3 regions of the Propionispora hippei DSM 15287 genome follow, and region 1 is predicted to be linked to each of the others. Evidence: riboswitches for the same ligand, from Rfam matches in the RefSeq annotation. Region 1 holds a riboswitch; each other region holds the start of a gene.
The links. Region 1 has a riboswitch for thiamine pyrophosphate ahead of cytX (putative hydroxymethylpyrimidine transporter CytX). Riboswitches for the same ligand answer to the same signal wherever they lie in the genome.
Positions count from the first base shown of each region.

Region 1 (7,804 bases):
AGCGCCATCCGCGCGACCGATTTACGGTGGCCAGCAAATTGCCGACGATGTTTCTCAAAGTCGAGGAAGATCAAGAGCGCATTTTTAATGAGCAATTAGAAAAATGCGGTGTTGATTACTTCGATTATTATTTGATTCACAACCTGGGCGTAACCAATTACGAAACAGCCAAACGATTGGACAGCTTCGGCTTTGTGCAGCAAAAGAAGCGGGAAGGCAAGGCCGGAAAAGTCGGTTTCTCCTATCATGACAATGCTGCTTTGCTTGACGAAATTCTGACGGCCCATCCGGAAGTGGACTTTGTGCAACTGCAGATTAATTACCTGGATTGGGATAATGACAGTATCCAGTCCAGGAAGTGCTACGAAGTGGCGCGCAAACACAATAAACCGATTATTGTGATGGAGCCTGTCAAAGGCGGGGCGCTGGCCAAGGTAGCGGAAAAAGCGGAAGCGCTGTTCAAGGGGTACCGGCCGGACTTATCGGTTCCGTCCTGGGCGGTACGGTATGCTGCCAGTCTGGACGGGGTTATGATGGTACTGAGCGGGATGTCCGATAAGGAGCAGCTGTTGGACAATACGGAGTACATGAGCGACTTTCAGCCGCTTAGCCAGGCAGAGCAGGCTATCATCGAACAGGCGGTTACGATTATTAATGAGGCGATTGCCATTCCCTGCACCGCCTGCCAGTACTGTGTGGATGAATGTCCGAAAAATATAGCGATTCCCAAGTATTTTGCGCTGTACAATACGGAAAAGCAAGCGGTGAGCAAGGGCTTTTCCCTGCAGCAGCTCTACTACAATAACTACACCAAAATCCATGGCAAGGCTTCGGAATGTATTGCCTGCAGGCAATGTGAGCGCCATTGCCCGCAGCATATTGAAATTACCAAGTGCCTGGAGGATGTGGCCCGGGTCTTTGAAGCATAACTTTCATTTTTCTCGGCGGGAGAGTAACCTCTAACGTTCATCCGACATAGGATACAGTAGATTCTGTATTAAGCTATGAGGAGGTTATAATCATGCGTTGGGGTGGAAATGGTGGCTTTGGACCAGGAGGTAGCTGGTTTATTATCATTATTATTATTTTGTTGTTGTTTTGCTGCTGCTGTAACGATAATGACACGTCGACCTGTTGAGTTCCCATAAATAGATAGGCTGTGTCTTTACATGTAGCATGAGGAAACTCACCTTGCCAATCCGGAAGGTGAGTTTCTTTTTATTTCATTCTTCTTTGCCGGGAATTGCCGGATTGCCGCGAACCGGTTTGCTCGCCCGGCGAACTGCCGCCAGAGCGTGCCGTATGACTTCATCCACTTGATGTTTGTTTAAGCCAAAAGGACGAACCATTGACTTGACTTCGTTGCGGAACTTTTGCTCATTAAAATCAATTACCAACAGGACCACCCCTTATTGTGTCTTTACTTTATTATACGGATGAGCCGGCGGGAAGGTGAACTGTAAAATTTCTTTATGTTACCTGGTAGTCTGTAATCCCTAATTCTTAGTGTTCTTACGAGATCTTTCCGCCCTGCTTAGTTGCCGTCGGCTTGCGTATTCCCGATATGCGCACCTCCTCCGTCTTGCAGGACGAAAAATCTCTCGCAATTCATTCTATAGGTTTAGAGTTTACAGATCTCTAGTGCTCCATAAACCTTGTAAACAGAAATTGCTGACGGTCAAAATTTCGTCAGCCGGCGTGGTCGTCAGTCGACATATAGGCGTCTTGGCTGACAAAACTTTGCCTCGCCGCAGCTTCCAGTTTCAAAGTTGGCGGAGCAGCAAAAATGAACTTTTGTGCAAAATGGCAGGGGATTTCTTCCAACATGGCGAACTATATTCTGGTATTAGTTTCAGGAGGGAGAACGAATTTTGCATACTTTCTTAGAACGTGTCAACAGTCCGCAAGATATTAAGAAGCTGACTTTTGCCGAACTTACTTTGCTGGCGGGAGAAATCCGCAGCCTGATTATTGAAACGGTAGCCCGGTCAGGCGGCCATCTGGCTCCCAATCTGGGGGTGGTGGAGCTTACCCTGGCTTTGCATAAAGTGTTTGACAGCCCACAGGATAAAATGATCTGGGATGTGGGTCACCAGTCTTATGTCCATAAAATATTGACGGGGCGGGGCGGTGCCTTGCATGAGTTGCGGCAAATGGGCGGTATCAGCGGCTTCCCGAAGCGCAGTGAAAGCGAACATGACGCGTTTGCCACCGGCCACGCCAGTACGTCCATCTCGGCGGCTGTCGGCATGGCGGTGGCGCGGGATATGTCGGGACAGGACAATCACGTGTTGGCGGTAATCGGCGACGGGTCGTTGACTGGCGGGCAAGCTTATGAAGCTTTGAATCACGCCGGGCATATCGGCACCAAACTGATTGTGGTACTGAATGACAATGAGATGTCCATTGCCAGGAATGTAGGCGCCATGTCCGGCTATCTTGCCAAAATACGGACGGCTCCCGGTTATGCGAAGGTCAAACAAGACCTTGAACATTTGCTGCGGCGTATTCCCTCGATCGGTGACCGGATGGTTCAGACGGCGGAGCGGCTGAAAGACAGTGTGCGGCATTTCTTTATTCCGGGGATGCTGTTTGAAGAGTTGGGTTTTACCTATCTCGGTCCGATCGACGGACACGACCTGGCCGACCTGACCGGACTGTTGGAAAAAGCAAAGCAAATGAGCGGCCCCGTTGTCCTCCATGTGCTGACCCGCAAGGGAAAAGGATATGCTCCAGCCGAACGAAATGCCGATATCTTTCATGGGGTAGGACCTTTTCATGCGGCCACCGGCGAGATTATCAAAAAGGACGGACCACCCACCTATACCCGGGTATTTGGTGACACCTTGCTGACCCTGGCGGAAGCCGATAAAAATATAGCCGCCATTACGGCAGCTATGCCGGAAGGAACGGGGCTAAAAGCTTTTGCCGGCCGTTTCCCGGCCCGTTTTTTTGATGTAGGTATTGCCGAACCTCATGCGGTGACCATGGCGGCGGCGATGGCCTGTGAGGGGAAGAAACCGGTCATTGCGCTTTATTCCACCTTTGGCCAGCGGGCTTATGATCAGGTGCTGCACGATGTCTGTCTGCAGGAGCTGCCGGTGGTGCTAGCTCTTGACCGGGCCGGTCTGGTAGGGGAAGACGGTCCGACGCATCACGGTGTGTTTGATTATTCCTATCTCCGGCATATACCCAATCTGATCTGCATGGCTCCGAAGGACGAGGGGGAACTGCGACATATGCTGTATACGGCGCTGCAGGGAAATCGGCCGGTAGCCCTGCGCTACCCGCGAGGCAGCGGGATCGGGATCGGGGTCGATTTGAGTGAACCGCTGCAGGTTTTGCCTGTCGGGCAGGCCGAAGTATTACGGCTGGGGCGGGATGTTAACCTGGTTGCTATCGGCTCCATGGTAAACCCCTGCCAACAAGCTGCCGCGCAATTGCAGGAACAGGGTATTGACGCCGGGGTAGTCAATGCCCGCTTTGTTAAACCGCTGGACCGGTCAGTTATTCACCTGTTAGCGGAAACCGGTCCGTTGATTACGGTGGAGGAAAATGTGCTGGCTGGCGGCTTTGGATCTGCCGTTCTGGAATGTCTTAGCGACCAGGGGCTGGCGGGTAGCCGTGTGCTGCGCCTGGGGCTGCCGGATGAGTTTATTGAGCATGGCGCTCATGCCCTGCTGCTAAAAAAGTATAGTCTCGACGCCAACGGCATTGCCAGGCAGACAGCAGGGTTTTTGCGGCAGCTCTTTCCGGAATAAATTGACCTTTTGATAAATCTGTGATACGCTGATACCAATTACATACCTGTCACAGGGGGCTGGGAAGGCCGGCTGAGATATAGACCCGATATGTCTATGACCTGTAACCTGATCTGGATAATGCCAGCGGAGGGATGACGGATAGAAGGGCCTGTTTTTAACCGTTAGCATCCGTGAGGATGCTTTTTTTATTGACTGGGCTGATGGGAATTGAAAGCAGTTTTTTTATCCCGTAGGATGTAATACTGAACTTCCACTAAAAGCTTGGGGTCTTTGCAGTCTTTCTAATCTTTTAATGGGAGCCAGGATAAGAAAATCAATGGTTGTTAGGAAAGGAACGAACTAAGATGCAGGAAAATAACCGGACGGTACGGGGAAGTCATTTTTTATTTTTATGGTTTGGTGCGGCGGTATCAATCGCTGAGATTATGACCGGCGGACTATTGGCGCCGCTGGGATTTAAGCAGGGGCTGCTGGCGGTGATCCTCGGTCATCTGGCCGGAACGACGCTGCTGGCCTTGGGCGGCTACATTGGTGCCCGCGAGGGAATTCCAGCTTTATTTTCTACGCGAATTTCTTTTGGGGTATATGGCTCTTATCTTTTTTCTGCTTTAAATATTTTGCAACTGGTGGGTTGGACGGCAGTCATGATCATTTCAGCCGCCCGTTCAGCCAATGATGTGACCAGGCTGTTGTGGGGCTGGGACCAGCTGCAAGTATGGAGTCTTTTTATTGGCGCGCTGGTGGCTCTATGGATTGCGCTGGGCCGCGAAGGAGGCTGGAAAAAACTGAATATGGCTGCAGTGGTATTACTGCTGGGCGTAACGGCGCTGTTGAGCCAGGTAGTCTTTCATGATACCGGCGCTTTGACCAAAGAGGCGGTTGGCGGCATATCTTTTGGCGGGGCGTTGGAGCTGAGCGTGGTTATGCCGTTATCCTGGCTGCCGCTGATCGCCGACTACACCCGTTTTGCCCAAAGCCGCCAGGGTGCCGTGTGGGGCAGTTGGGCCGGCTATTTTATTGGCAGCTGCTGGATGTATATTATCGGCCTGGGGGCGGCGCTGGTGAGCGGCAGTGCCGATCCGTCGGCCATGATGCTGGCCGCCGGTCTGGGCTTTGGCGCCCTGGGCATTATTGTGCTGGCCACTGTGACGACTACGTTTATGGATGCCTATTCCGCCGGCGTCAGTTTTGCCAATCTGGTGCCGGCCTGGAATGAAAAATGGATGGCGTTAGTACTGACGGCAATTGGTACGGCACTGGCGCTTGCGGTGGATATGGAACTTTATCAGGACTTTTTGCTGGCCATTGGCTCAGTTTTTGCACCGCTGTTTGCTGTTCTGTTCAGCGATTATTTCTGGCACGGCCGCCGGCAGGTGACAGCAGGTCTCTTGGTTGACTGGCCGGCGTTGGCCGTTTGGGGTATTGGGGTTTGGCTGTATTATCAAATGCTGGAGGTTGATTTTATCGCCGGCGCGACCATACCGGTCATGGTTATCTCAGCCATATTGCTTAAGCTGGTGCGCCAAGTGGGAGGACAGCAAAAACAGGCCGGCAGATAACCGGCCTGTTTGGAAGAAACAATGTTTTTTAATAGAGTCCGAATTTTTGCGACAGCCAATAACTGGCCGGCTCCTCAATCCAGCCCATGCTGTTGTCGGTAATTTCGGCGACAAACAGCCGGTCCTCGTGAGCCAGATAGCGGCCGATGGCCTCGAAAATCTGGTTGGCGTCATAGGGGCTGTCCAGCAGCCACACGGACGGCAAGGCCGGTATGGCATCACCCAAGGCGCGGAGTGCGGCGGTAAGACGGTCATAATCAGGCTGCTGGGAGCCAATGGAAAAGGTAATTGTGTAGATCATCGCTTTGTCCTTTCTGTCATATCCTGTACAATTCGCCGGCACCGGAAAAAAACCTTCCGTTTGATTGCCGGACGTGTTTTCAAAACTATATGAAACGGCCCCTGACAGCGCTATCTGTGCCATACTTCATTAAAAAATTTGCAATAGGACCACTATTCCTGCAAAAGTTCGCGTGCCCTTTAGGGTATAACTCGTTTGGCGCAAAAATCACTCGCCCTGGATATTCCGTTTAGTTTGAAAATGCGCCGTAAGAAAAAACAGCAAAAATAGTTTCAAGCTAAACGGAATTCAAAGAAAAAAGGGGTATACTAAAAATATCTCGGAGATACCGGGACAAATAAAGAGATGTTTTCTCCCTGATTTCATTTCTTTATTTTTTCGACCCCGCAGCCCCGGCCGGCTGCGGGGTTATTCCATTTGGGTTAGAATTTTTAGACAATCTGTGGTATGATAATAGCAGCTAGAGCAAAAGGGGGAAGCAAGCGTTTGTTTAAAAAGCTTTCGACAAAAGATAAAATCTTATCGGTGCTGTTTGTGGCATGGATTGCTATTTTGGACATTCATAATTTAACCTTTATCCAGATTGCCGGTATCATTGCCATTGTGTTCTATTTTATTGCGTTATATAACAAGGTCAAGGAGTAGTTTTTATAAACGGAAAAGACCGTGAAGGCAGGAACGCCTGTCTTCACGGTCTTTTTATATTTCTAGCGGGATAGCCGCTTGACGAAACAGGCAATGCGCTCCAGAGCCTCGGCCAGATTGTCGCTGGAGGTGGCGTAGGAACAGCGGACAAAGCCTTCGCCGCAGATGCCGAAGGCATCGCCGGGGACTAAAGCCACTTTCTCTGCTTTCAACAATTGTTCGGCAAAAGCCAAGGACGACAAGCCGGTCTCCTTAATAGAAGGAAAGATGTAAAAGGCGCCCTTAGGCTCAAAACAGGCTAAACCGGCGTTGTGCAGACCGTCCAGCATGAGTCGCCGGCGGAAGTTGTACTCGCCGACCATCTGCTGTACAGCCTTTTCGCCGCGCCGCAGGGCTTCAATAGCGGCGATCTGGGCGGTTATCGGCGCGCAAAGCATGGTATACTGATGAATTTTAGTCATGGCCGCAATAAAATCGGGGTTGCCCATAGCATAGCCGATGCGCCAGCCGGTCATGGCGTAGGCCTTAGAAAAACCATCCAGCAAAATGGTACGGTCTTTCATATCCGGCAGGGAAGCAAAACAGGTGTGTTGGCCGTCATAGGTCAGCTTACCGTAGATTTCGTCGGAAACAACAATGAGATCGTGCTTTTTGGCAAAACCGGCGATTTTTTCAAGCTCCTCCCGGGGCATAACGGCACCGGTGGGATTGTTGGGATAGCCGATAATTAATAGTTTGGTACGGGGGGTGACCCGGCTTTCCAGTTGCTCCACGGTCACCCGGAATTCTGTTTCCAGAGTGGTCGATACAGGTACCGGAATGCCACCGGCCAGGGTGACGCAGGCCTTGTACGATACATAGCAGGGCTCCGGGATTAGGACCTCGTCGCCGGGACAAAGCAAAGCCCGCATAGCCAGGTCAAGCGCTTCGCTTACGCCGACCGTGACCAGAATTTCATTGCGTGGATTATAGGTAACGCCGAACTCATTTTGTTTGAGCCGGGCAATTTCTTCCCGAAGCTCCAGTAGGCCAAAGTTGGAAGTGTAAGATGTATAGCCGCGGTGCAGGCCGTCGACACAACTGTCGCGGATATGCCAGGGTGTAATGAAGTCAGGCTCGCCTACTCCCAACGAAATGACATCGTCCATTTCCGAAACGATATCGAAAAAACGCCGGATGCCGGAGGGCGGGATGGAGTTGACTGCTGGTGAGATGCGCTCAGACCAGTTCATGGCGATACCACCAGCCGGTGATCAGCTTCCCGGTCATCCATGATCACATGGGCTTCTTTGTACTTTTTCAGCATAAAATGTGTGGTTGTGCTGACGACGCCGTCAATAGTGGAGAGCTTGGTGGATACGAAGTTGGCCACTTCCTTGAGCGAACTGCCCTCGATCATGGCCAGCAGGTCATAGGCGCCGGACATCAGATACAGGCTGCGTACTTCGGGAAACCGGTAAATACGTTCGGCTACCGAATCAAAACCGACTTCGCGCTGCGGCGTTATTTTTACGGCGATAATGGCGGTGACACTA
Region 1 covers NZ_FQZD01000036.1:751-8,554, forward strand. Annotated here, with positions in the region: gene F3H20_RS15750 (aldo/keto reductase) at 1-929, shown strand, start outside; gene F3H20_RS19990 (hypothetical protein) at 1,224-1,397, opposite strand; gene dxs (1-deoxy-D-xylulose-5-phosphate synthase) at 1,872-3,761, shown strand; TPP riboswitch at 3,804-3,913, shown strand; gene cytX (putative hydroxymethylpyrimidine transporter CytX) at 4,109-5,323, shown strand; gene F3H20_RS15765 (hypothetical protein) at 5,352-5,666, opposite strand; gene F3H20_RS19995 (hypothetical protein) at 6,111-6,269, shown strand; gene F3H20_RS15770 (aminotransferase class I/II-fold pyridoxal phosphate-dependent enzyme) at 6,332-7,501, opposite strand; gene F3H20_RS15775 (Lrp/AsnC family transcriptional regulator) at 7,498-7,804, opposite strand, start outside.

Region 2 (11,843 bases), on a different contig from region 1:
CTGTCGCCCCAGCCGGCCAAACCCGAGGCCGCTACCATAAACTTTCCGCTGGCGAGATACGCCTCAACCAACAGCTTTTTATAATCCGCCCGGTCAAGGGCTTCGACAATGACCTCGCAGTCCTTGAATATAGCGGCCACATTATGCTGTTCGATCCGTACAGGCAGCATTGTCAATTCCAGGCCGGAAGAAATAGCCAGCAGGTTATCCCGCAAAGCCTCTACTTTGCTTTTTCCGATCTGATGCTGAAAATAAAACTGCCTGTTGAGATTCTTGTATTCTACTTGATCAAAATCTACGACTGTTAAACGGCTAAATCCGCTCCTGACAAGCATAGCCGCACAATTAGAGCCAAGACCGCCAGCTCCGGCAATTCCAATCCGCACGGTTTTCATATATTGCAGCAATGCCGGTCCCACATAAGCGGTAAGCGCCTCATCTAACCTGTTCATCCTCTACTCCTCACAATAACTGCCAGTCTTTATATAACGGTTGGTATCCCTTCTGGTACAGCATGGCCGCCACCTGGGCCACCGTCCGCTCATCGGAAATCTCAAACTGTCCTGTTTCGCCCTTATCGGTCCGTCCGCCCACAGCGGTGCAGGAACCTGCCGACATTTTCGTCACCCCCAGGCCTACCAGATGGTCACGGAGCACAGCGCTCTCCCGCGTGGAAAGAGTCAGCCCGCCATGCGGCATAAACAACCGGTAGGCCAGTATGTACTGAACCAGGTTCTTATCGGTAACCAGCGCCTTGGGCGGATAACCGCCGGCATGGGGGCGCATACGGGGTGGTGAAATGCTGATCTCGGTGGCGGGGTACCGGGCTTGCAAATAATCGGCATGCACACCGGTCAGAAAAGCTTCCCGCCGCCATTCATTAAGCCCCAGCAGCGCACCGATATTGACCGAACGCAAGCCGGCGGCGCAGGCCCGTTCCGGTGCGTCCAAACGAAATTGGAAGTTCCGTTTGGGTCCTGCCGGATGAAGTTCTGCGTAAAGCAGGGGGGCATATACCTCCTGATAAAGCGTAACACCATCCACGCCAACTGCGGCCAACTGTTCGTATTCCTCACAAGTCAGGGCGTAGATTTCCATGCTGATGGAAGAAAAATAGTCTTTCAATACTTTCACGCAATCCGCAATATAGGTTACCGGCGATTCTTTAGTGCAATCACCCGTCAAAATAATAATGTGCTTCAAGCCGGTCCGGGCAATGGCTTCGGCCTCTGTCGCCACCTCATTCAGCGAAAGCTTTTTCCGGTGCAAAATATTCTTCGTATTAAATCCACAGTATAAGCACTGATTGGTACAATAATTGGACAAGTACAGCGGCGTATACAAAAGCATGGTCTTGCCAAAATGCTGGATGGTCAGCCTGCTGGCTTTTTGCGCCATGCTTTCCAGAAATCCTTCCGCCTGGGGCGACAACAGGGTTAGATAATCCAGGACCTGCAGCCGCTCCTTATGCAGCACCTGCTCCACATTGGCTGCCGTGAGCCGCGAAAAATATCCGTCAAAATCAAAGCAGTCATACCGTTTCAGTTCCCCATAGAAACTCATAGGCTCTCCTCCTGACAAAGCTTGGGCTAAATGATGCTGATCAAACTACTCCTGTAAAAACCCGGTCAGCGGCGAAGAAGCGGTCCCTTCACGGCGGATAGCGCCAGGTCGGGCCAAATACCCCTTGCGGCCTGCTTCCACGGCCTGCCTGAACGCACTGCCCATCAAAACAGGCTCTCCGGCGGTGGCAATGGCAGTATTAACAAGAACGGCAGCCGCGCCCAGTTCCATGGCCTCGGCTGCTTCCGAGGGACGGCCCAGTCCGGCATCGACAATCACAGGCACCGGTAGCTCTTCGATCAAAATCCTGATTAGTTCCTTCGTCTTTAAGCCGCGGTTGCTGCCGATAGGCGCTCCTAAAGGCATTACGGCTGCCGCCCCGGCTTCAACCATCCGTTTGGCGGCCGCCAAATCGGGTGACATGTAGGGCAGGACGATAAAGCCCTCAGCCGCTAAAGTCTCTGTCGTCTTGATGGTTTCATAATTGTCCGGCAGCAAATACCGGTTATCGGCAATCACTTCCACCTTGATCCAGTTTCCATAGCCGGCGGCCTGCGCCAGACGGGCAATGCGAACAGCCTCGGCGGCATTTCTCGCACCGGAAGTATTTGGCATGATGATACAGCCCTGAGGAATATAGGACGCCACATTTTCTTCCGGATATTGCAGATCAATCCGCCGTAAGGCGACAGTCACCACCTGTGCGCCGCAGGCAGCGACCACCTCAGGAATAACAGCATTAGCCGAAAACTTTCCTGTTCCCAAAAACAACCGGCTCTGTAATAATTGTCCGCCGATTTCCAATACATCCTTCATCGTTCAGCCTCCCCCCACAAAAGTAATGATTTCCAGTTTGTCATTCTCCTGCATACTTAGCGACGGCCAGCTATCTGATGCGACAACGGCCCCATTGAATTCAATGACAATCGTGGCCGGATTCAACTGACGGCTTTCTATGAAGTCACTGATCGTCATTGGCGCAGTAAGAACGAACGGTTTTCCGTTAACTGTAATCTGCAACCTATTCACCTCCCGGAATGATGTGCAAACTGCCCCGGACAGAATATGTTGCCGACAACGCAGGCAGGCATAAACAAAAAACGCGCTACCGGAACGATAGCGCGTCATGCATAACCAATTCATACACTTCCTACGCGGGCATTATCCCGATCAGGTTTAGAGGTAAGGTGCTTACTAGTCCACTCTCAGCCCATAACATGAGCTCCCTCGGCAATTTTATGAAATTATAATTTGATTGTAACCCCTCCGCCCTCTGCCGTCAATAACGGGACCAAAATAATTGTGCCAAAATATAATTAAATATGGTATTCAACTTCCAGCGTCTGCCGGGACGGCAGGAAACGGACTTCCCGGAACTTGCCGAAGGAAAGCCACTTATTCACCACAGCACCGGACGGACCGCCTGCAGCGGCGTATTCCTGCCGAAATAAGGCCAGATCTTCGACCGACGCCACCCGGACATAAAAGCCCTGCGGATTGAGGACAGGCACCCCGCTATAGGTATATTCCGCCAACGACACCAGCGTCTGCAGCTTGGCATTGCGCACCTTAGCGGCCAGGCCCCCGCTGGCATCCATCAAATCAAAGTCCTGCGGATATTCATAGCTGTCTCCTGTAATCGGCAGTACATCGCCCACATGGAAGTTATGGGCTTTACGCGGCAAACGTTCCAGCCGATTTTCCGAGAGAATATAATAGTATTCATCAAAGCAGCCGACGATCAATTCCTTATCCTGTTTTACCAACGAGCTTCCTGCCTTGAGGCCCTCCACCAAACCGGATACAATTCCGCCGCCGCATGTCTCGTAGCCGTCAACCAGCACAAACCGCCCGGTGACCGGATTGTTCCGGAATTCGTCAAAACAGATTTCCCGCTTCGTCCGGATAATCACTTCCGCCACATCGTTGGTATTCACCTGACCGGCGTCTTCCGTAGCTGCCAGCGTTGTAGCATCAACTACTTTGGTAATGGAATATATCTCGCACTCCACCTCCTGGGTGACTAGCTTCAGCTTATATTCCTGTCCCTTTTGCAAAGGCCTTTTGCCCATCCAGAAAATATTGGCCTTAAAGGTATTGGCAATAAGCGGAATATCCTCCTTATGAACAATCATTTCACCGCGCTGGTTAAAAAACTCATCTTCCACAGTGATCCCTACCGACATGCCGGCCTGGGAATGCTTGGTCTTATCCCGCTCCGCCCAGTACTCGATGGTTTTGATCCGGGTCGTTTTACGGCCGGGAACGACAACAATTTCATCGCCTTCCCGCAAGGTCCCCGCTTCAATCCGCCCGGCAATAATGCGCCGGTGATCAAACTTGTAAACATCCTGGATGGGAAACCGCAGCGCTTTGTCTTCCAGTCCGCGATCCTTTTCAAACAAATCCAGGGCAGTCAACAGTGGCTCTCCCTTGTACCAGGACATTTTTTCCGAATGCAGCGTAATATTCTCACCCCAAAACGCCGATACGGGAATGTATTTCAAGGGATATACCTGAAGGTTACCCAAAAATTCATGCATTTCCTTTTTGATCTGATGATAAATGGCTTCCGAATAGCCGATCAAGTCCATTTTATTGATCAGCACATATACTTTTTGAATGCCCAGCAGGGACAGAATATAGCCATGACGCTTGGATTGCTCCTGAATGCCTTCATTAGCGTCTACAATCAGCAGCGCCGCTTCGGCGTTGGCTGCGCCGGAAATCATATTCTTTAAAAATTCCTTATGCCCCGGTGCATCAATAATGACATAATCCCGCTGTTCGGTATGAAATTGCAATTGCGTGGTATCTATGGTAATGCCCTGTTTTTGCTCTTCTTCAAAGGCATCCAGCAAATAGGCGTATTCAAAAGGCTTCCCCTTTTCCTGAGAAATCCGCTTCACCCGTTCAATCGCGCCTTCGGGCAGGGATTTGGTATCATACAGCAACCGGCCAATGACGGTTGACTTTCCATGATCGACATGTCCCACTACGACGATGTTCAATGATTCTCTGGCAGCTACCATCCGTTTTCTCTCCTTTACATATAACCGTCTTTGCGCAGCTTCTGCATGGCGTAGGAATCCTCCTGATCCTGCGCCCGGCCAGCCCGCTCGCTCACCGTAGTGTGCTTCAGTTCTTCAATAATTTGCGCTACCGTCACTGCCTGGGAATCAATCTGTCCGGTACAGGGAGCACAGCCTAAACTGCGGTAGCGCTTGCCGTTTCTGGCAAAATACAAATCGACCAAGGGGATATTTTCCCGTTCAATATAGGCCCAAATATCAATTTCATTCCAGTGGAGAATAGGATGCACCCGGATATGATTTCCTTTGGGAAAATCGGTTTTAAACTGATCCCATAATTCGGGAGCCTGGTTGGTATAATCCCATTCCGAATCCTTATTTCGTTCGCTGAACACTCTTTCTTTGGACCGGGACCCTTCTTCATCCCGGCGGATGCCCAGAATCAGCCCTTCAAAGGAATACTGGGTCACAACCTGCTGCAGTCCGTCGGTTTTTAGCGCCTTGCAGCAAACCAGCCGTCCCTTATCCGGCCCCATACCGTCCCGCAGCGCCTCCTCGTTCGTGTGCACAATCAAATCCAATTGATATTCTTTGGCTATCCGGTCACGATAGGCAATCATCTCCGGTATTTTATAGGTTGTATCTACGTGAATAAACGGGAAAGGCGAATGACCAAAAAAAGCTTTTTTCGCCAACCACAATAACACGGTCGAATCTTTGCCGATGGACCACAACATACCCAATTTGCCAAACTTTTTATAGGCTTCCCGCAAAATATAAATGCTCTGTGCCTCTAAACTATCCAAATGATCCATAACTGCCTCCTTAATACGCATTTGCCTTATGTTTATCAATGGTAATCACCGTTTCCGCACCATCCGGGCCTACCATAACCCAATGGAGATAATTCTTTTCCCATCGGGTGTAGAGGTAACCGCCGCGGCCGCCGATATCCGCCCCCAGATAAAATTGAATGGCGGCAACCGGACATTCCTTGACGCAGGAAGTACAGCCCCAGCAATCCTGAGGATAGCGGATTTCGCTTTTCCTCTGTTCATCAGCATACAGCAGGCTGCCCGGACACACCTGGCGGCAACCGCCGCAGCCGATACAGTTATCTTTATTGATCCGTATGCTCATAGATCTCATCCTTCTCGACAATATTCCGCAGCACAATGCGCACTTTGCCTGCTTCCTGGCGGGAATTCACATATTTCAGCCAGTGTTCGTCATCCTGGCAGGGATAATCGGCGTTTTCCTGAAAAGCGCGCCAGCGTGTCTCTTGCCGTGCCGCCAAATGAGCAATCAGTGTTTTGCATACATACAGACGGTCAAGCAGTTCATGGATATGCATTAGTTGATGCATGTCGCCGGCACTAAGCTGCCTTGCCAGGACCAGTAACTCTTCAATACGACCTTGGGCCACCCGCAGTTTTTCCCGGTTATATACATATCCCGCCGTAATCCCGCCGGCATATTCATCCATGGTTTTCTGCATGGCTTCTTCCAGTTGTTCCGTTTGATATAAGCCGACCGACCGGGTTAAGCAAGCAAGAATTTTTTCCTGTTCCCCGTCAATCTCCGCCAAATCGGCGACAGGAGCCGGTTTGTCCTGAATATCCTCCAGGACGGCTAAAGCGGCGATTTCGGCTTCCGCCAGACAACCTGTCACATATTTTTGCGGACTGCCGCCGGCCACATCGCCGGCAGCGTACAATCCCGGCAGCGTTGTCCGGCGCCGCGTATCCACCCAATAACCGCTGCCGGTGTGTCCACCGACAATATAAGGCTCCGTCCCTTCAATCTCCACATGCTCCACGGCCGGCCCCCGGCCGCTCTCCTGCCAGCGCAACGTTTGCGAAGGCGCCATATTTAAATAAGCCTTATACAGCTCCTGCTCCTGTTCGGCAGTAATACCCGCCGTTTTCAAATAGCAGGGACCCCGGCCCTGTTGATTTTCCTGCACGGTCGAATACAGCCTGAGCGATGTGTTGGGAACGCCGTACTGCTTTTCATATTCCTCACCCCGGCTGTTGATTTGCGGCGCCCAAACGCCTTGGGCAATTGTCCCGGTGGGTGCAATGGTGTCTTTACAGCGCAGCGCAATAAAGCGCATCTCAAAGGTGGTCATCTCCGCGCCCTTACGAATCCCCATCGCATAGCCGGCTCCCGTATTAAACGGGGAGTACCACATCTTGTGGCGGGAAAAGCCGGGATTATTGGGTCTGTATAACCCGGCAGCGCCGCCGGTGGTACAGATAACTGCCTTGGCGTAAACGGCATAGAAAACAGGCTCGGTAATCGAAAACCCGTACGCTCCGGTGACCACACCATTATCCACTATATAATCGGTTACGCAAAACCGGTTTAAAACAGTAACGCCAGGCGATGCCGCCACGGCTTCGGCCAACAGCACCTTGATATTTTCGCCGTTGATCTTAATGTTGCGGTTGCCGCGGGCCATATATTTTCCGTCCCGGTCTTTCAGAATGACCAGACCCAGTTTCTCCAGCTTTGCCGTAACAGCGTTGAGCCGCTTGGACATGGAGTATACCAGATCCTCCCTGATGACTTTAGCCGCATCCTGCCTGACATAGTCAAGATAACTTTCCGGGCTTTGTCCTTCCACAATATAAGCATTCAGGGCATTGACGCCGGCCGCCAGACAGCCGCTGCGCTTAATATTGGCCTTTTCGGCAATCAGAACGTTGACGGCCGGCCGCTCGGCCATGGTCAATGCGGCAAAACAACCTGCCGTTCCGCCGCCAACCACCAATACATCGGTATGTAGCACCTTTGTCTCCAGCTTCATACTTCCTGGTCCTCTCTTTTGGTATATGTTAGGGAACCACTGGTTTATTCACACTGCACAGCCTGGCGGATCTTTCTCCGTCTGGCTGCGTCAGCAAAACTTTGAAATAGGGACCGCTATTCCCGCGATTTACTTCCTTGCCAGCCGAAAAAATCTCTCGTCAGGCTGACATGCTCATTAAACCAGCGGTTCCCTAAGCTTTATTTAGTCCCCATCTTTGGCGGACATTGTTTTCCAAGCGGCCGAAAATCAGTTTGTCGACGGCAACGCCTAAAATAATAATGACCAGCATAACCGCCATTACCTGGCTGATATCGGCCAAATCCCGTCCAACCATCAACACCTGGCCCAGTCCCTTGGTGGCCGACATCATTTCACCGGCCATCAGCGCCCGCCAGGCGAATGACCAGCCCTGCTTCAAACCGGAAATCAGACTGGGCAGACTGGCCGGAATAGTTACATACCTGTAGCTGGTAAAGCCCTTGGCGCCCATGGTTTTGGCGGCTCTCAAATAGAGCGGGTTGATGTTCTTTATGCCTGATTCGATGGACATGGCAACAGCAAAGGTAGAACCTATGGCTATGACAAAAATAATGGCGCTTTCGTTAAGTCCATACCACAAAATAGCAAACGGCAGCCAGCAAATGCTTGGCAGCGTTTGCATACCTAAAATAAGAGGGCTAAGATTCTCATCCAGATACTTAAACCGGACCACCAGCAGACCGATCACAATTCCCAGCGCCATGGACAGCAAATAGCCGATAAAAATTCGCTTGGCGCTGGCCAGCACGGCAATCCCCAGACTATTGTCGCCAATCAGGCCGGCCAGCGTTTTCAGAACATCCACCGGCGAAGGGAAAATATAAGGTTTCCAAACGTGTAATATATCTACGCCCAGCTTATAAGCCGATTCCCATATTGCTATCAGAATCAGGTAAAATAGTATCTTTTTTAATATTCCAGTCACTGTCGAATTCAGCTTTGGCAACCTTCTCCACCTCCTCTTTGAGTTCCCGGAGAATATCTGTCACAAAGTAGGAAACATCCAGGCTTTCCGGCAGCCGCGGCCGGGCCAGCTGAATGTGGAATTCTTTTTTTATCCGGCCCGGATTAGCCGACATGACCACTACCCGGTCGGCGAGCACTACAGCTTCTTCCACATTATGCGTAACAAACAGAATGGTTTTTTTCGTCTCCCACCAGATACGCTGCAGTTCGGCCTGCAGAATATTTTTGGTCTGGCTGTCCAGAGCGGCAAAGGGTTCATCCATTAACAATACTTTCGAGTCGAGCGTTAAGGCCCTGGCCAGGGCAACCCGCTGCTTCATACCGCCTGATAATTCATGGACAAAACAATCCTGAAACCTGGTGAGGTGCACCATTTTCAAATATTTGACCGCCGTTTCGCGCCGTACCTGTTTCGGCACACCGGCCAGTTTCATCCCGAATTCCACATTGTCAATGACCCGCAGCCAGGGGAACAGTGCCGCTTCCTGAAACATGACGGCCCGGTCGGGACCGGCGCCTTGAATTTCCTTACCTTGCAGCAGCACGTTTCCCGCCGTTGCCGCTTCCAGTCCGGCGATAATATTAAGCAAGGTCGATTTACCGCAGCCTGACGGTCCCAACAGGCAGATAAACTCGCCTTCTTTGAACTCCAGATTAATATCGTCTAACGTATGAACGGTCTTATGATCCGTAACAAACTGTTTGTTGATATGGTTAATGACAACACTCACTGTTTCACCTCTTCCCACTGCCTTAGAAGGAACCACTGATTTATTCACACTGCACAGCCTGGCAGACTCATTAAGTCAGCGGTTGCCCCGGTGATTATTCCTCTACTGTCGGCAGCCCTTTTTCTTTTAACACTTTATTCAGGATGGTAAAGTTAAACAAATTTTTCAAATCCGGTTCTTCCTTGACAAAACCGGCCGCCGCGGAAAGCTTGCTAAACCCGATGACCGACTCTTTCTGAGGATCGTAGGTTACGGTTAAGCGCTTAAACGAATCGGCCAACAGGTCTTTGCCCAGCGGTTTCTGCGTAATCGCTTTAATCTGGTCATTCAGCGTTTCCTGGGCCTGAGCCTGATTTTCATTAATATACGACGTCAATTCCACATGGGTCCGCAGGAACTTTTCCACCAAATCAGGATGTTCCTTGATAAAGGAAGTCCTGGCAATGACTACAGCCGTAGTATACTTGCCATTTCGCCAAACTTGTTTTTCATCCAGCACCAGATTGGCCTTTACTTCTTTAATCAGGCGGGTGCCCCAGGGTTCAGGCACCAGTGCCGCATCAACCGCGCCCTGATCCAGCAGCGTTTTAATATCCGGATTGTCGGCTTGACGAATCTCAACTGTTCCGCCTTTGGTGGTGTCCTGCAAGCCATTTTCCAAAAGAATATTGCGCAAAGATAAGTCCTGGGTATTACCAAATTGCGGCACCGCAATTCTTTTGCCGCTAAGCTCTTTTAAATCTTTAATAATCAGTCCGCTGCGTGAAACCAGCACGGAACCGGCATCTGTTGCTCCGGCGATAATTTGCAAATCTCCCTTGGATTTAACATAGCCGGTAATGGCAGGTCCTGGTCCGATATAACCGATATCCACTTCACCGGCAAATAAGGCCTCTATCTCCGAAGGGCCGGCGTTAAATATTTTCCATTCCACCTGATTGCCTTCACCCAAGGCTTTCTCAAAACGGCCCTCGCCTTTGCCAACCAGCCCCTGTGAATGGGTGATATTAGGAAATAAAGCAATCCGGACTTTAACATTCTTGCTTTCCGAGGCTTGCTGCGAGGAGCAGCCTGACAAACCAAGCACCATGCCGGCTAAGACTCCCGCGATGATTCCCACTTTTGCAAACTTCATGTTTTATCCTCCCTTTTTTGTTCTGACCTGCTGTGGTCCACCAACTTTGAAATTACAATTCCTTTACGGACCTTTTTTCATAAGGTCTCGTTGTCGTCGACTTACCTATGTTCATATCGACAAAAATAAAAAAGGCTAAAGAATGCTTAAAAAAACATTCTTTAGCCTTTGGTTATCCAATCGGCCTGTATGATTCAGTTTTTCCTATCCTACCACAATAAACGCCTCTTTAGCTACAAAGTCAGCGTGATATACAGTCAAAATATATGAGTAAATCATAATATACTTTGGGCGTTCCGTCAATTCCTTTTTCCATAGGAAAACCGGATATTTGTCCAAAACCACATCAGCCGGTAGTCCCGTGAACTTCTCCGTGGCGAACCTCCACAAGCCGGTTATTGCCATCTACCATAACCACAGCAGGTGAGAAACTATGAAATTCAGCCTCACTCATCATGGCGTAGGCGATAATAATGACCTTGTCCCCCGGCTGTACCAAACGGGCTGCTGCGCCATTCAGGCAAATGACACCCGAATCCCGGGGGCCCTTGATTATATAGGTTTCCAGCCGGCTGCCGTTATTATTGTTGACGATTTGCACCTTTTCATTGGGATACATCCCGGCTGCTTCCAGCAGCGCCTCGTCAATCGTAACGCTCCCCATATACTGCAAATTAGCTTCCGTTACCGTAGCGCAATGAATTTTTGCTTTCAATGATGTTAAAAACATGCCTTAGCCTCCAAAATACAATTATCAATCAACCGGGTTCTACCGATTTTAACAGCCAGGGCCAATAGCGCCCTGCCACTTAGTCTGTCGATATCCTCCAGGCCGGGATAGCCATACAGCTCGACATAGTCGACAGTGGCCAGCGGCTGTGCCGCAATTTCTTCTGTGACCAGTTCCCTCAATACCGCCACATCGCATTCTCCGGCCGCTACCGCCTGCTGCGCCTTGGCCAGACTGCGGGAAAGCACCAGGGCGGCCTGTCGTTCCTCTGGCGACAGGTATACATTGCGGGAGCTTTTTGCCAAACCGTCCGCCTCGCGGACAATGGGCACTACTTCCAACGAAACATCCATATTCAAATCCTGAACCATTCGCTGCAACACCAGTACCTGCTGGGCATCCTTCTGTCCGAAAAAGGCCTTGTCGGGCTGAACAATGTGGAATAATTTATTAACTACCGTTGTCACTCCCTGAAAATGACCCGGCCGGGAACGACCGCACAGTTTTTCCGTAATCCCCTCCACCCGGACGTACGTGCTGAAACCTGTAGGATACATTTCCGCCACCGACGGGTGAAAAATAGCAGCCACACCGGCAGCGGCGGCTTTTTCACTGTCACTGGCCAAATCACGGGGATAGGCGGCAAAATCCTCTTTCGGCCCAAACTGGATCGGATTGACAAAGATACTGGCCACAACCACATCACAGGCCGCACAGGCCTGCCGCATCAACGTAAGATGCCCCTCATGCAGGGCTCCCATGGTCGGCACCAGACCAACCGTCTTGCCGGCCGCCCAGGCCTGTCTGACAAATTGTCGCATATCTGCAATTG
Region 2 covers NZ_FQZD01000038.1:15,087-26,929, reverse strand. Annotated here, with positions in the region: gene thiF (sulfur carrier protein ThiS adenylyltransferase ThiF) at 1-452, opposite strand, end outside; gene thiH (2-iminoacetate synthase ThiH) at 463-1,563, opposite strand; gene F3H20_RS16235 (thiazole synthase) at 1,609-2,379, opposite strand; gene thiS (sulfur carrier protein ThiS) at 2,383-2,583, opposite strand; TPP riboswitch at 2,693-2,802, opposite strand; gene F3H20_RS16225 (sulfate adenylyltransferase subunit 1) at 2,880-4,595, opposite strand; gene cysD (sulfate adenylyltransferase subunit CysD) at 4,610-5,410, opposite strand; gene F3H20_RS16215 (4Fe-4S dicluster domain-containing protein) at 5,421-5,735, opposite strand; gene F3H20_RS16210 (adenylyl-sulfate reductase subunit alpha) at 5,716-7,407, opposite strand; gene F3H20_RS16205 (ABC transporter permease) at 7,601-8,395, opposite strand; gene F3H20_RS16200 (ABC transporter ATP-binding protein) at 8,307-9,146, opposite strand; gene F3H20_RS16195 (aliphatic sulfonate ABC transporter substrate-binding protein) at 9,241-10,281, opposite strand; gene panD (aspartate 1-decarboxylase) at 10,628-11,011, opposite strand; gene panC (pantoate--beta-alanine ligase) at 11,002-11,843, opposite strand, start outside.
Region 2: it holds a riboswitch for thiamine pyrophosphate, as region 1 does, so the genes downstream of both, thiS (sulfur carrier protein ThiS) here and cytX (putative hydroxymethylpyrimidine transporter CytX) in region 1, are expected to answer to the same signal.

Region 3 (11,843 bases), on a different contig from region 1:
TTGGAAATAATTCTTCCGTTTTAAGCTTGACAGGGGCCGCAATATAGACTAATTACTTCCAGTTAACATTTTTTTCAGCTTTTTGTCAATAGACATTGGTGCATGAACCAATATCAGCTTCTAACCAGTAAAAAGAAACAGGGCCGGGGATATATCCCCGGCCCTGTACAGGTCAGCAGCGTACTATTGCCGCTCCACAGCCAGCTTTAATTTTTCGCCGTTAATATTCACTTCCGTGTACTCCCGGTCGGCATCAAAAATGATGTCTTCCGCCAGCGTTTCGCTCATAATATAGTCTTTATATTGTTCGACCACGGCTTTCAACAGCTCATTGCCGGTCATATAAATGTTTATCTTATCCACCACTTCAAACAGGCTGTCTTTCCGCATGTTTTGCAGCTTGCTGATTATCTCCCGGGCATAGCCTTCAGTCTTCAGTTCTTCACTGATATGGGTATCCAGCACGACGCCCAGCTCGCCCTCGCCGGCGAAAGCGAAGCCTTCCAAACCGTTCATGGTAACCAGCAGGTTTTCACTGTTCAGCTCAATGGAGGTTCCCTCCACCTCAATGTTAATGCTTTGTCCGGCTGACACTTTAAGCGCCAGTTCCATCTGATTCGCATCAGTAATCGCCTTTCGGATTCCCGGCAGCAGTTTGCCGTACAGCTTGCCCAGCACGGGTGAATTGGGCTTAATGGTATAGCTTACATAATCAGACATATTAGCATTGACCATAACTTCCTTAATATTCAGCTCATCCTTGATGATATCCACATAGTATTCAGGAAGCTCGCCGGTGCTGACCAGCATCTTGGGCAGCGGCTGGCGATTTTTAATGTTGGCCAGATTTCTGGCGCTGCGACCAAGGCCGCAAATCTTGTAGGCCAGTTCCATTTCCTTTTCCAGTTTGACGTCCACCAGTTCCTCCCGGTATGCGGGCCACAGGCAGAGGTGCACACTCTCCGGTGCTCCGGGCAGAACAGGTGCCACCAGATTCTGATAGATTTCCTCGGTAATAAACGGCACGAACGGAGCCGCAACGACCACCAAATCTTTCAGCACGGTATGCAAGGTGAGGTAGGCGTCAATCTTGTCCTCCGTCATATCCATTGACCAGTAACGGGTCCGGTTGCGGCGGACATACCAATTGGAAAGCTCATCGGTAAACTCCTCGATCAGTTCGGCAGCGCCAGTGATTTTATAAGTATCCAGATACTCATCCACCCGTTGGATCAGGGTATTGAGTTTGGAAATAATCCAGCGGTCCATGACATGGCTGCTTTGCCGTCCCTGGTACTTAGCCGGATCGAATTGGTCGATCTCAGCATACAGCACATAGAAGGAGTAGACGTTCCACAGGGTATTCAGGAACTTGCGCTGCGCTTCGATGACGGCGTCCTCGTAGAAACGGGAGGGCAGCCAGGGAGCGCTGGCCGTGTAGAAGTACCAGCGCAAGGCATCAGCCCCCTGATGGTCCAGCACAGTGAACGGACTCAACACATTGCCTTTATGCTTCGACATCTTAAGACCATGCTTATCCAGCACGTGGCCTAAAACGACGCAATTTTCAAAAGAGCTTTTGTCAAATACGGCAGTCGAAATGGCCAGCAGCGTATAGAACCAGCCGCGGGTCTGATCCACCGCCTCAGAGATGAACTGAGCCGGGAAGTTCTGTTCAAACAGCTCTTTATTTTCAAACGGATAGTGATACTGGGCAAACGGCATCGAACCGGAATCATACCAGCAGTCGATGACCTCGCTGACGCGCTGCATAGCTTTGCCGCACTGCGGGCAGTCAAGGTGTACCTGATCAATGTACGGCTTATGCAGATCAATATCGTCCGCTACCGTCTGGCCCTTTTCTTTCAGTTCGGCCACACTGCCGATGCATTCCCGGTGGCCGCAGTCGCACTCCCAGATAGGCAGCGGAGTGCCCCAGTAGCGTTCGCGGCTGAGACCCCAGTCGATGACGTTTTCCAGGAAGTTCCCGAACCGGCCTTTTTTTACATTGTCCGGATACCAATTGATGGTATCGTTGTTGGCCAGCAGATTATCCCGCAGCGACGACATTCTGACAAACCAGGATACCCGCGGATAGTAGAGCAGGGGCGTATCGCAGCGCCAGCAGAACGGATAGGAGTGAAGATATTTTTCCGCTTTATACAGCGTGTTGGTTTCTTTAAGGAACGCCTGAATCTTCTCGTCGGCCTTTTTGACGAACAGGCCCTGCCAAGGCGTCACTTCCTCGGTAAAGTTACCCTGGGCGTCCACCAGATTCACCAGAGGCAGGTCATATTTCTGACCGATCTTGTTATCGTCTTCCCCGTAGGCCGGCGCAATATGCACGATACCGGTGCCGTCGCCGAGGGTGACAAAATCGCCGTGCACCACATAGTAGGCTTTCTTCTCCGGCTTGGCAAAACTGAACATGGGCTCGTATTCCTTGCCCAGCAGTTCTTCGCCTTTGAACTCCCGCACCACTTCATATTCGCCTTCCAGGCAGTTCAGCAGTTCCTTGGCCAGAATGAGGTGTTCCTCCTGGTTGATGACTTCCACATAATCGTATTTTTGATTGACCGCCAGGGCCACGTTGCTGGGCAGCGTCCACGGCGTCGTCGTCCAGACGAGAATGGCGGCATTTTCACCTTTCAGCCGGAATTTAACATAGGCCGAGCTATCCTTTACATCCTTGTAACCCTGGGCCACTTCGTGAGAGGACAGGGCGGTACCGCAACGCGGGCAGTAGGGAACAATTTTATGCCCTTTATAGAGCAGGTCTTTATCCCAAAGCTGCTTTAACGACCACCAGACCGATTCGATATAGTCGTTATGATAGGTTACATAAGGATTCTCCATGTCAATCCAGTAAGCTACCCGTTCGGACATTTCCTTCCACTGCGTGGCATAGGTAAACACGCTTTCCTTACACTGCTTAATGAAAGCTTCCACACCATATTTTTCAATTTCCGGCTTGCCGGAAATGCCCAGTTTCTTTTCCACTTCCAGCTCCACCGGCAAACCGTGGGTATCCCAGCCGGCCTTGCGGAGCACCTTATAGCCTTTCATAACCTTATAGCGGGGAATCAGGTCCTTGATAACCCGGGTTACCACATGACCGATGTGCGGTGTGCCGTTAGCTGTCGGCGGACCGTCGTAAAAGGTAAAATACTCCTTACCTTCATTCATGTCAAAGTTCTTGGCAATGACCTTTTTTTCTTCCCATAAATTCAGGATGGATTTTTCCATTTCCACAAAATCATTCTTCGGACTTACTTTCTTGTACATATTCTGCCCCTTTCTCTTAAGACAATGCTGCCACCCGGCGGATCGTTGTTAAAAATAAAAAACACTTCGCCCCCTGTCAGGACGAAGTGTTCAACTTCGCTATACCACCTTCACATTCAGGTACTGCATACCTTATCCTTTAACGCAGGAATACGAATGGACCTACTGTAAGTGTAGCAGTGAGTCACTACACTAGTTCAGCCATCGGCTCTCAGGTGATTTTCTGCCGGCAATCCCCCGCAGGTTCTCAGCTACTCCTGCTCTCTGTGCGGTTCCCAACCGGAATACTCTTCCTGTTCACAGCCTTTGGTAAAACCAGATTCAAATATTCATCGCTATTATACGTCTTCACCGGTGAATTGTCAAATAGTTTACTTGACGGCTATTTCCAGCATATAACCATAAGCCCGGACCGACTTTAACAGCCCGGCCCTCGCTCCCAGCTTCCGGCGCAGTCGGTATACCAGGCTATTCATTTCATCGGCTCCGACATCGACGATCTCCTGCTCCGGATTAAACCGTTCCCCCCATACGGCCTGCTTAATCCGTTCGTAAGCTACTGCCGTATTAGCATGGTCGTGGAGCAGTTTTAGAAAGAGCCACTCTTTTTCAGTCAGCGGCATGGGCTGTCCTTCAATCCGGCATTCCCGTTTCCTGTCATCCAATATAACACCGGCTCCATCAGAACTTACTGTCACCGGCTGTGTCAAGTCGATGGTTACTTCATCCAACGCCGACTGAACAATCCGAAACACGGCCACTCCCATCGACAAAGAAATTCGATCACCGCTAAGAATGGGATATTTCTTATGACTGAGCAAGCGCTTCTCATTAAGAAAAGTCCCGTGCTTGCTGCCGGTATCACAAACTTCCAGACCATCCTTATGATGGTAAATGCAACAATGACAGCGGGATATAAGGAAATTGGAAAAACTGATATCGACCTGCTGCTTCTCGCTGGAACGGCCCAGACAAAGTTCGCCTGGTTCCAGTTTTAAGCGGGTTCCTATTTCAAACGGTTCTCCCCTTTCGATAACAAGCCACACCTGTTTTTGCATCGGAAATCTCCTACAGAGTATTTTAGAGGGGCCTTCCCGCCATTCTCACACAGCGGCCCGGCTCCTCTATTTATTATAAGTTCCGATTCATTTATCAATCAAGCTGTACTTTTTTAAAATATTCAGGGTTACCTTCTTGGCAAAAGCGCCGCCGGTTTTATTTCCTTGCGGACTGTCAAGCTGCGTAGCATAGAGATAGGTCCTTCCCTTTACATTGACGAACCCAACAAACCAGCCCAGATTGTCTTTGGAGCTTCCGGTTTTTCCGTACAGCGCATATGTATCCCCCTCTTCCAAAAGCATCATCCGTTTAACCGTTTTCATCACGTCTTTATCGAAAGGCAGGGTTCCGGCATACAATTTCTCCAGAAACTCAACCTGTTCCAACGGTGAAATGGTCAGCGAGCTGTTTAGCCAGAACTGGTCAATGCCGCCGCTGATGTCCCGGTTGCCGTAAGAGCATTGGTCCAGCCAGTATTGCATCCGCTCGGCGCCAATATCACGGGCCATAGCCTGATAATACCAGACTACGGAATAGCGCATGGCCGACCCCAGCGTATGATCCCGGTTCCACACCGCCAACCCACGGTCGGTGCCATCCCAGCGCTTCACATCGTACTCGTCCTGCACTGCTTTGGTCTGCAACCCAATCAGCGAGTTCATGATCTTAAAGGTAGAGCAAGGCGACTGCCGGACATTCGCTCTGGCCGGATTGTAGACAAACATTTTGCCGGTTTGCATATCTTTTAAAATGAATGTTCCTTCCTGGCGGGGGAAAAATTCGTCCACCTTGACGGCAGTTACATCCAAAGGAATCACCTTAGGCTCCTGCTGCCGTGCCGATACAGATACCACTGCCACAATCCCCACAAGCATACTTAACAAAAGAATCAGCCCTGTCATGATTGTACTCTTTTTCATAACTTCACCCCTGTTTTTCTTCTATACGTCCATTATAATAGCTTACTTAACAAGGAACCATGTCAGGAGTATGACAGGTTGCTGATTTTTGCCTGACAAGCTGCAGACTATACTTTCGCCAGGCTGGCAGGCTCATTAAATCAGCGGCTCCCTAGGATAGAGCCACCACAATGGCCCCGGCGGCGATAAGTGCAACGCCGATACCATTTAACAGGCTGATGTTTTCACCCAGCAGCACGACAGCCAGAATCGTGGCCATCACAACACTCAGCTTGTCAATAGGCGCTACCTGTGATACCTTGCCGTACTTAAGGGCCAGGAAATAAAACAACCAGGACAGGGCCCCGGCTATACCGCTAAGCACAATAAATAAAAACGTCCTTTTATCGGCTAAAATGACCGGTATTTGCTTAACACTACCCTGCAGTACCACCACTCCCATTAAAAAAATAGCCATTACGATCGACCGGACGGCTGTAGCCGAGTTGGCGTCCACCGTCTGCAGGCCAATCTTGCCAAAAATAGCCACCAGCGCCGCCGTTACAGCCGATAGCAAGGAGAATACCAGCCATAAATAATCCAATTCACCTACTCCCTTTCTTTCCACTATACTATGCAATCGCGCAATATCCGTCAACTCTCCCCAGCGGACAATAGGTCTCTCACCTTCGCCGCTATCGGAATATCGGCCGGAGCAAATGGATAGCCGGTAATTGTGTTCCTATCAACCCAGGCAAGTCCGTCATGAACGGTCAGTCGCAAATTGCCGTTTTGCCAGGTGACGATATAGGCCATTAACCGGATGACGCCCCGACCGTAGTCGTAGATGCTTTCGGTCAAAAAATCTCCCACCGTGACTTCGATTTGAAGCTCCTCCCGGATTTCCCGTTGCAGACATTCCTGCGGTGTCTCCCCGTCTTCAATCTTGCCACCGGGAAACTCCCATAGATTCTCCAGCGCGTCACCTGTTCGCCGTTTAGCGATTAGGCACTTACCGTCCTTTAATAAAACAGCGGCCGTTACATGTCGCATGACCCAAGCTCCTTTAGACAATAATGATGATGACGGCGCGATATCCCTACCGGTTAGCAGACCGTCCACCTAATGGCTTTGCTAAATTCCTCGTCAGTCAGACTGTATATAGTATCCAGCAAATTGGCCCGGAACATGCCGGTGCCTTTCACCGGCAGGGAAAGTTCACCGCAGATGCCTAAAAACGCCGTCGCCAACACCGCGCCGGCCAAAATACGACCGGTTGAAATAAAGCTGGCCACCAGCACATTGAGCATACAGCCGGTTCCCGTGATCCTCGCCAGCATGTCACAGCCATTTTCCAGCAGGAAAACGGTCCGGCCATCGGTAATCACATCCACCCGGCCGGTTACGGTGATAACTGCGCCAGTGGCCAGTGAGAGCTCCCGCAGCCAGCGCAAGGTATCGGCCATATTATCCCCGGCCAGGCTGTCCTGTTCGCCAGCATCAATTCCCTGGGCATGACTTTCTCCTTTGCTAAGCGTCTTGATTTCCGACATGTTGCCTTTGATCACGTCAGGGCGGCATTCGGCAATAAACTCCCTGGCAAAGTCAAGACGCAGGCGGCTGCAGCCCACGCCGACCAGATCAAGCACCGAAGGCAGCTTCCGTTCGCCGGCCACTTTGCCGGATACACGCATAGCCGCCATGCGGCTGTCGGTTATATTGCCTAAATTGACCGCCAAGGCAGCTGCCGTCGCCGTAATGCCGGCCACTTCGGCCGGATGCTCCGCCATGATCGGCTTGGCCCCGACGGCCAGGACAGCATTGGCGCAGTCATTGATCGAGATGGGATTGGTAATGCAGTGAATGAGCGGCCTGCGTTCCTGCACCTCCCGCCGGACAGCCAGCAGTCCGGCAAGCGAGACATCAGCCTTTGTCATAGACCACCGCTCCTAACCGGTTCTGACATACTGCCAGCATACCCGTTTTTTTCAAAGCTGTCAAAAATACATAGGCAATCGAGCCGCCGATCAGCGTAGCTGCGGTAAAGAGCGGCAGATAAAAGGTCCAGGTCAGCCCTGCCTTGCCCCACAGAAAGGTCATCACCGGATAGGAAACAAGGGCACCGATTACGCCTGTGCCAAGCACCTCGCCAATAACAGCCCAGATCAGCCGTCCCTTAAAATACCGGTACAACAGACCTGACAGCAGGGCGCCAAATACCGCGCCGGTCAACGCCAATGGCGGGATGCCCATCAGCATCATCCGGATGATACCAATCAGTGTAGCGCACAGCAAAGAATACCAGGGTCCCAATAAAACAGAACATACGATATTGATCACATGGGCCATCGGGCACATCCCTTCAATCCGCAGGATAGGGGAAATTACCACGCCAATGGCCACCAGCATGGATAACATCACCATCTTTAAGAGTCCCTCATTTCGATTCATCAAAAACACCTCATCTGTAATCATCTATGGCAAGCATGTACATGCTTAATCCCTGTCAACAGGCTATGCCGGACAGGGATTAAATTACAGCAAGGTATATAAAACAAAACTACATAGCAGTCCCCCTCTGGCATAGCCATCAGACCGGTCGAGGCTCCAAAGCCTCCTCTCATCCCGAAACACGGGCTCCCTCGCTATGTAGCTGTCGTTTGCCATCCGGTGCAGGACGCTCCTCCTCCACCGAGTGCTCCATTCGGCAAGAACTAAACCTTGCCGCTGAAACCTACGAACAATAAAAAAAAGGATACACCTGCCGGCATATCCCTGCTCTAGCTATACATCATAGCAACACAATTCACATTCCTACGTTGGCATTATCCAAATCAGGTATATGGGTCAAAGTTCGATTACTTCCTCTCAGCCTGCTACACAAGCTCCCCGAAGAATATGTGGTTTTATTTATTATATCATACAGGCTCACTCTCGGTAAATATAAGAAGTACCTTTTATGGCTGCTTAGCACCGGCTTTTGCCGCCTGCTCCTCGGCATATAAATCTGCCGGATTCTTCTGGGAAGGAACATCGAAATAAGCCTCCAGCATTTTGCGGGCAATCGGCACGGCCGAATCGGCGCCAAAACCACCCTGCTCAATCAGAACAGCCACCACGATCTGCGGATCATCAAACGGCGCATAGGCCACAAACCAGCCATGATCATCGCCATGAGGATTTTCCGCCGTACCCGTTTTGCCGGCGATCGGAATGGGAAAGCCGGCGAAGGTAGACGCCGCCGTACCACCGGGCAAAGCGACATCCCGGAGAGCGCTCCGGATGAGATTAAGTGTTTTAGCCGATATATTGATCGTTCCCACTTCCTCCGGCTGAAAGGTCTGAATGATTTTTCCGTCGGGACTGGCAATTTTACTGACAAGGTAGGGGCGGTAACGATGTCCGCCGTTAGCTATCTGAGCCATAACATTGGCCACCTGCAGCGGCGTCGCCAGTTGGAATCCCTGCCCGATAGCGGCGTCAAAGGTTTCCGACAGGTACCAGTCTTCGTCGTACACTTTCATTTTATACTTTTTATTTGCCACCAGACCGTTCGATTCACCCGGCAGCTTGATGCCGGTGTATTCACCAAGACCGAACATTCTTGCATACTTTTCCAGATTGTCGATGCCCAGCCGGTTGCCCATTTCATAAAAATACACATTATCCGATTTGGACAACGCCTCGCGGAAATCGATCAGGCCCAGCGCTTCATTCTGCGCGTTTCCCTTGGGAATAATCCAGTGCTTGCCTGTATCGAGAATCTTTTCTTCCGGCGTCACCTTACCCAGTTCCAACGCTGCCGTGCCTGTCACAATTTTAAAGGTAGAACCCGGCGGATATTCACCGGCAATCACCCGGTTCTGCATGGGATTGAACGGATTATCGTTGATTATCTTCCAGTCTTTTTCCGAGATGCCGCCATTAAACAGGTTGGGATTAAAGGCCGGCCGGCTGACCATCGCCAGCACCTCACCGGTCTTAGGGTTGATCGCCACGGCGGCGCCGGCTTTCGCTTTGCTGTTGCCCAGCTTGTTTTGCAAATAGGTAAGCTGCCTGTCCATCGCCTCTTCCGTAGCCTTCTGGACGCGATAATCAATGGTAAGCCACAGGTCATTGCCGGGAACCGGCTCCTTCCGACCAAGTCGCTGGATGGGGCGCCCGGTCACATCCACTTCGACCTGCTCACCGCCGTCCACACCGCGCAGTGTCTTGTCATAGACCTGCTCCAGACCGGACTTGCCCAGAATGTCACCACTTTTATAACCGTCGGCTTTCCCTTTTTCCAGTTCGTTGTCGTTGATTTCCCCTACGTAGCCGAACATATGAGCGCCAAGGTCATTATATATATAGCTGCGCACCGCCTGGATCGCCAGTACCACGCCAGGCAGATCGCTTTTGTGTTCTTCGATCCTGGCCACAATGTCCTGCCCCACATCGTTTTTCACGATAACCGGATTTAACGGATTTTCCTCCTTTTTAACTTTGCTGTTGATCTCCTCCGGCTTAATCTTGAGGATGTCAGCCAACCTAACAATAACCTCCTGTGAAACCGGTCCGTCAATCGGCATCAGGGACACCGAAAAACCGGGCCGGTTGTTCACCAGTGGCGTTCCGTTGCGGTCATAGAAGGTTCCCCGCGGCGCCGTAACGGTAATCAGGCGAATGCGATTTTGCTCGGCCAAAGTGTGAAAGTAATCACCCTTTATGATCTGAAGGTAAGCTAATCTGCCCATAAGCGCCAAAATAACTATAATGACAATAAACCCTAACACATCCACCCGGTTTTTCGACCTGCTTACCATCGTAAAGCCTCTCTTTTCTATGTAGAATTCGACTCTATACCAGTCTATCAAATTTACATAATCAGTTCAATGTAAAAGTTTTTACAGGCTTTTCACTGCAACCGGTTCGATGACTAATCACGCAAAAAGCAGAAAAGGGTACTCTACTTTTCACGTAAAGTCCCTCGCGATTCCCTGCTACCTTGCCAAATCATATTGCTTTACATTGCCCTATAGCGCCTGAATATCCTTGACCAACCGATCCACGTGTTCCTTCTTGGTGGCCCAACTGGTACAGAACCGCACCACACTGTGAGTGGCTCCCGCCTTTTCCCAGAAAGAATAGGCGTAGGTTTCGCCCAGTTTTTTTAATACTTCATCAGGCAAAATAGGAAATTGCTGATTGGTAGTAGAAGCATAGCGGAAAGAAAATCCTTGGGCCGTGAAAGCTTCCCGGATACGCATCGCCATGGCTACGGCATGCCCGGCAATTTCAAAATACAGACCGTCCTCAAACAGCGTTTCAAACTGAATGCCCAGCAAACGTCCCTTGGCCAGCATCCCGCCATGCTGCTTGATCATGTAACGAAAATCCCGCCGCAAAGCCTCCTGTGTGATCACCACAGCTTCTCCCATCAGAGCTCCGACTTTCGTTCCCCCGATATAAAAAACATCGCAGAGACGGGCAATATCGGTTAGGGACAAGTCGTTGTCCGGAGCCGTCAAACCGTATCCCAGCCGGGCGCCGTCCAACATCAGAGGCAGCCCGCATTCCCGGCAAACAGCGCTTAACGCCTCCAGTTCGTCCTTACGATATGTAGTACCGTTCTCAGTAGGATGGGATATATACACCATGCCGGGCTGTACCATATGTTCATGGGAAGCATCGGCCCAATGAGCCCGGTATAACTCTTTTACCTGTTCGGCCCGGATTTTCCCGTCTCGGCTGGGCAGGGTAAGCACCTTATGACCGGCCGCTTCGATGGCGCCGGTCTCATGGACGGCGATGTGGCCGCTTTCGGCTGTCACCGCTCCCTGATAAGAACGCAGAATCGAGGCAATGATGGTGGCATTGGTCTGTGTGCCGCCGACCAAAAAATGAACCTCGGCGTCCATCGCCTGACAAGCTTTTTTTATATAATTCCGGGCTGCTTCGCAGTGCTGATCCAAGCCATAGCCCGGCGTCTGCTCCTCATTGGTTTCCAGCAGTCGCTGCAAAATTCTGGGGTGAGCGCCTTCGGTATAATCGCTTTCAAATCGTATCATAATCGTGATCCCTCTCCTTTGTTTCGTCAATGCAGCATCTTGCTTATCATCAGGGTAGCAGAATTCAAGTTTTTTAGCAATAAACACCATCTGAGAAAACAACAAAAATCAGTCCCTTTTCCGGTAAATAAGCTAAATCTCTCACTACCTCGGGCTCTTAATAGATTCTGTTCCGCACCAAGGAAACTAGGAGCGGAAAGCTTCCGGCATTGCCGGGTAAAAATAAAGAACCCTATTCTTTCGAATAGGGAAATCAAGCCCGGATGGAAGGAGAAACCCCAAAGAGCCTCTCTCCCAATACGGGGATTATTTTTTTGCTTAATTAGACTGACCGACTCCAACGCCTATCAAAAAAGCCGCTACTTCCCGCAACGCCTGCTCATGACGCTGTTTTTCCCGTTCCTGCCGTTCATGACATTCTCTGTCGCTTTCATGGGGGCGCCGCTTCGTTTCTCTTTTATGACGTTCATTTTCTTCCCATTCTCTCCGGTCATGCTCACGCTGCCGGTCCGAATCACCGCCATGAGGACGGTCAATACGAATGGTCTGC
Region 3 covers NZ_FQZD01000016.1:38,072-49,914, reverse strand. Annotated here, with positions in the region: gene ileS (isoleucine--tRNA ligase) at 184-3,285, opposite strand; gene F3H20_RS10900 (FHA domain-containing protein) at 3,657-4,343, opposite strand; gene blaOXA (class D beta-lactamase) at 4,431-5,264, opposite strand; gene F3H20_RS10890 (EamA family transporter) at 5,416-5,847, opposite strand; gene F3H20_RS10885 ((deoxy)nucleoside triphosphate pyrophosphohydrolase) at 5,898-6,296, opposite strand; gene thiM (hydroxyethylthiazole kinase) at 6,350-7,180, opposite strand; gene thiW (energy coupling factor transporter S component ThiW) at 7,167-7,694, opposite strand; TPP riboswitch at 8,037-8,145, opposite strand; gene mrdA (penicillin-binding protein 2) at 8,201-10,048, opposite strand; gene F3H20_RS10865 (threonine aldolase family protein) at 10,259-11,293, opposite strand; gene F3H20_RS19910 (hypothetical protein) at 11,653-11,829, opposite strand.
Region 3: it holds a riboswitch for thiamine pyrophosphate, as region 1 does, so the genes downstream of both, thiW (energy coupling factor transporter S component ThiW) here and cytX (putative hydroxymethylpyrimidine transporter CytX) in region 1, are expected to answer to the same signal.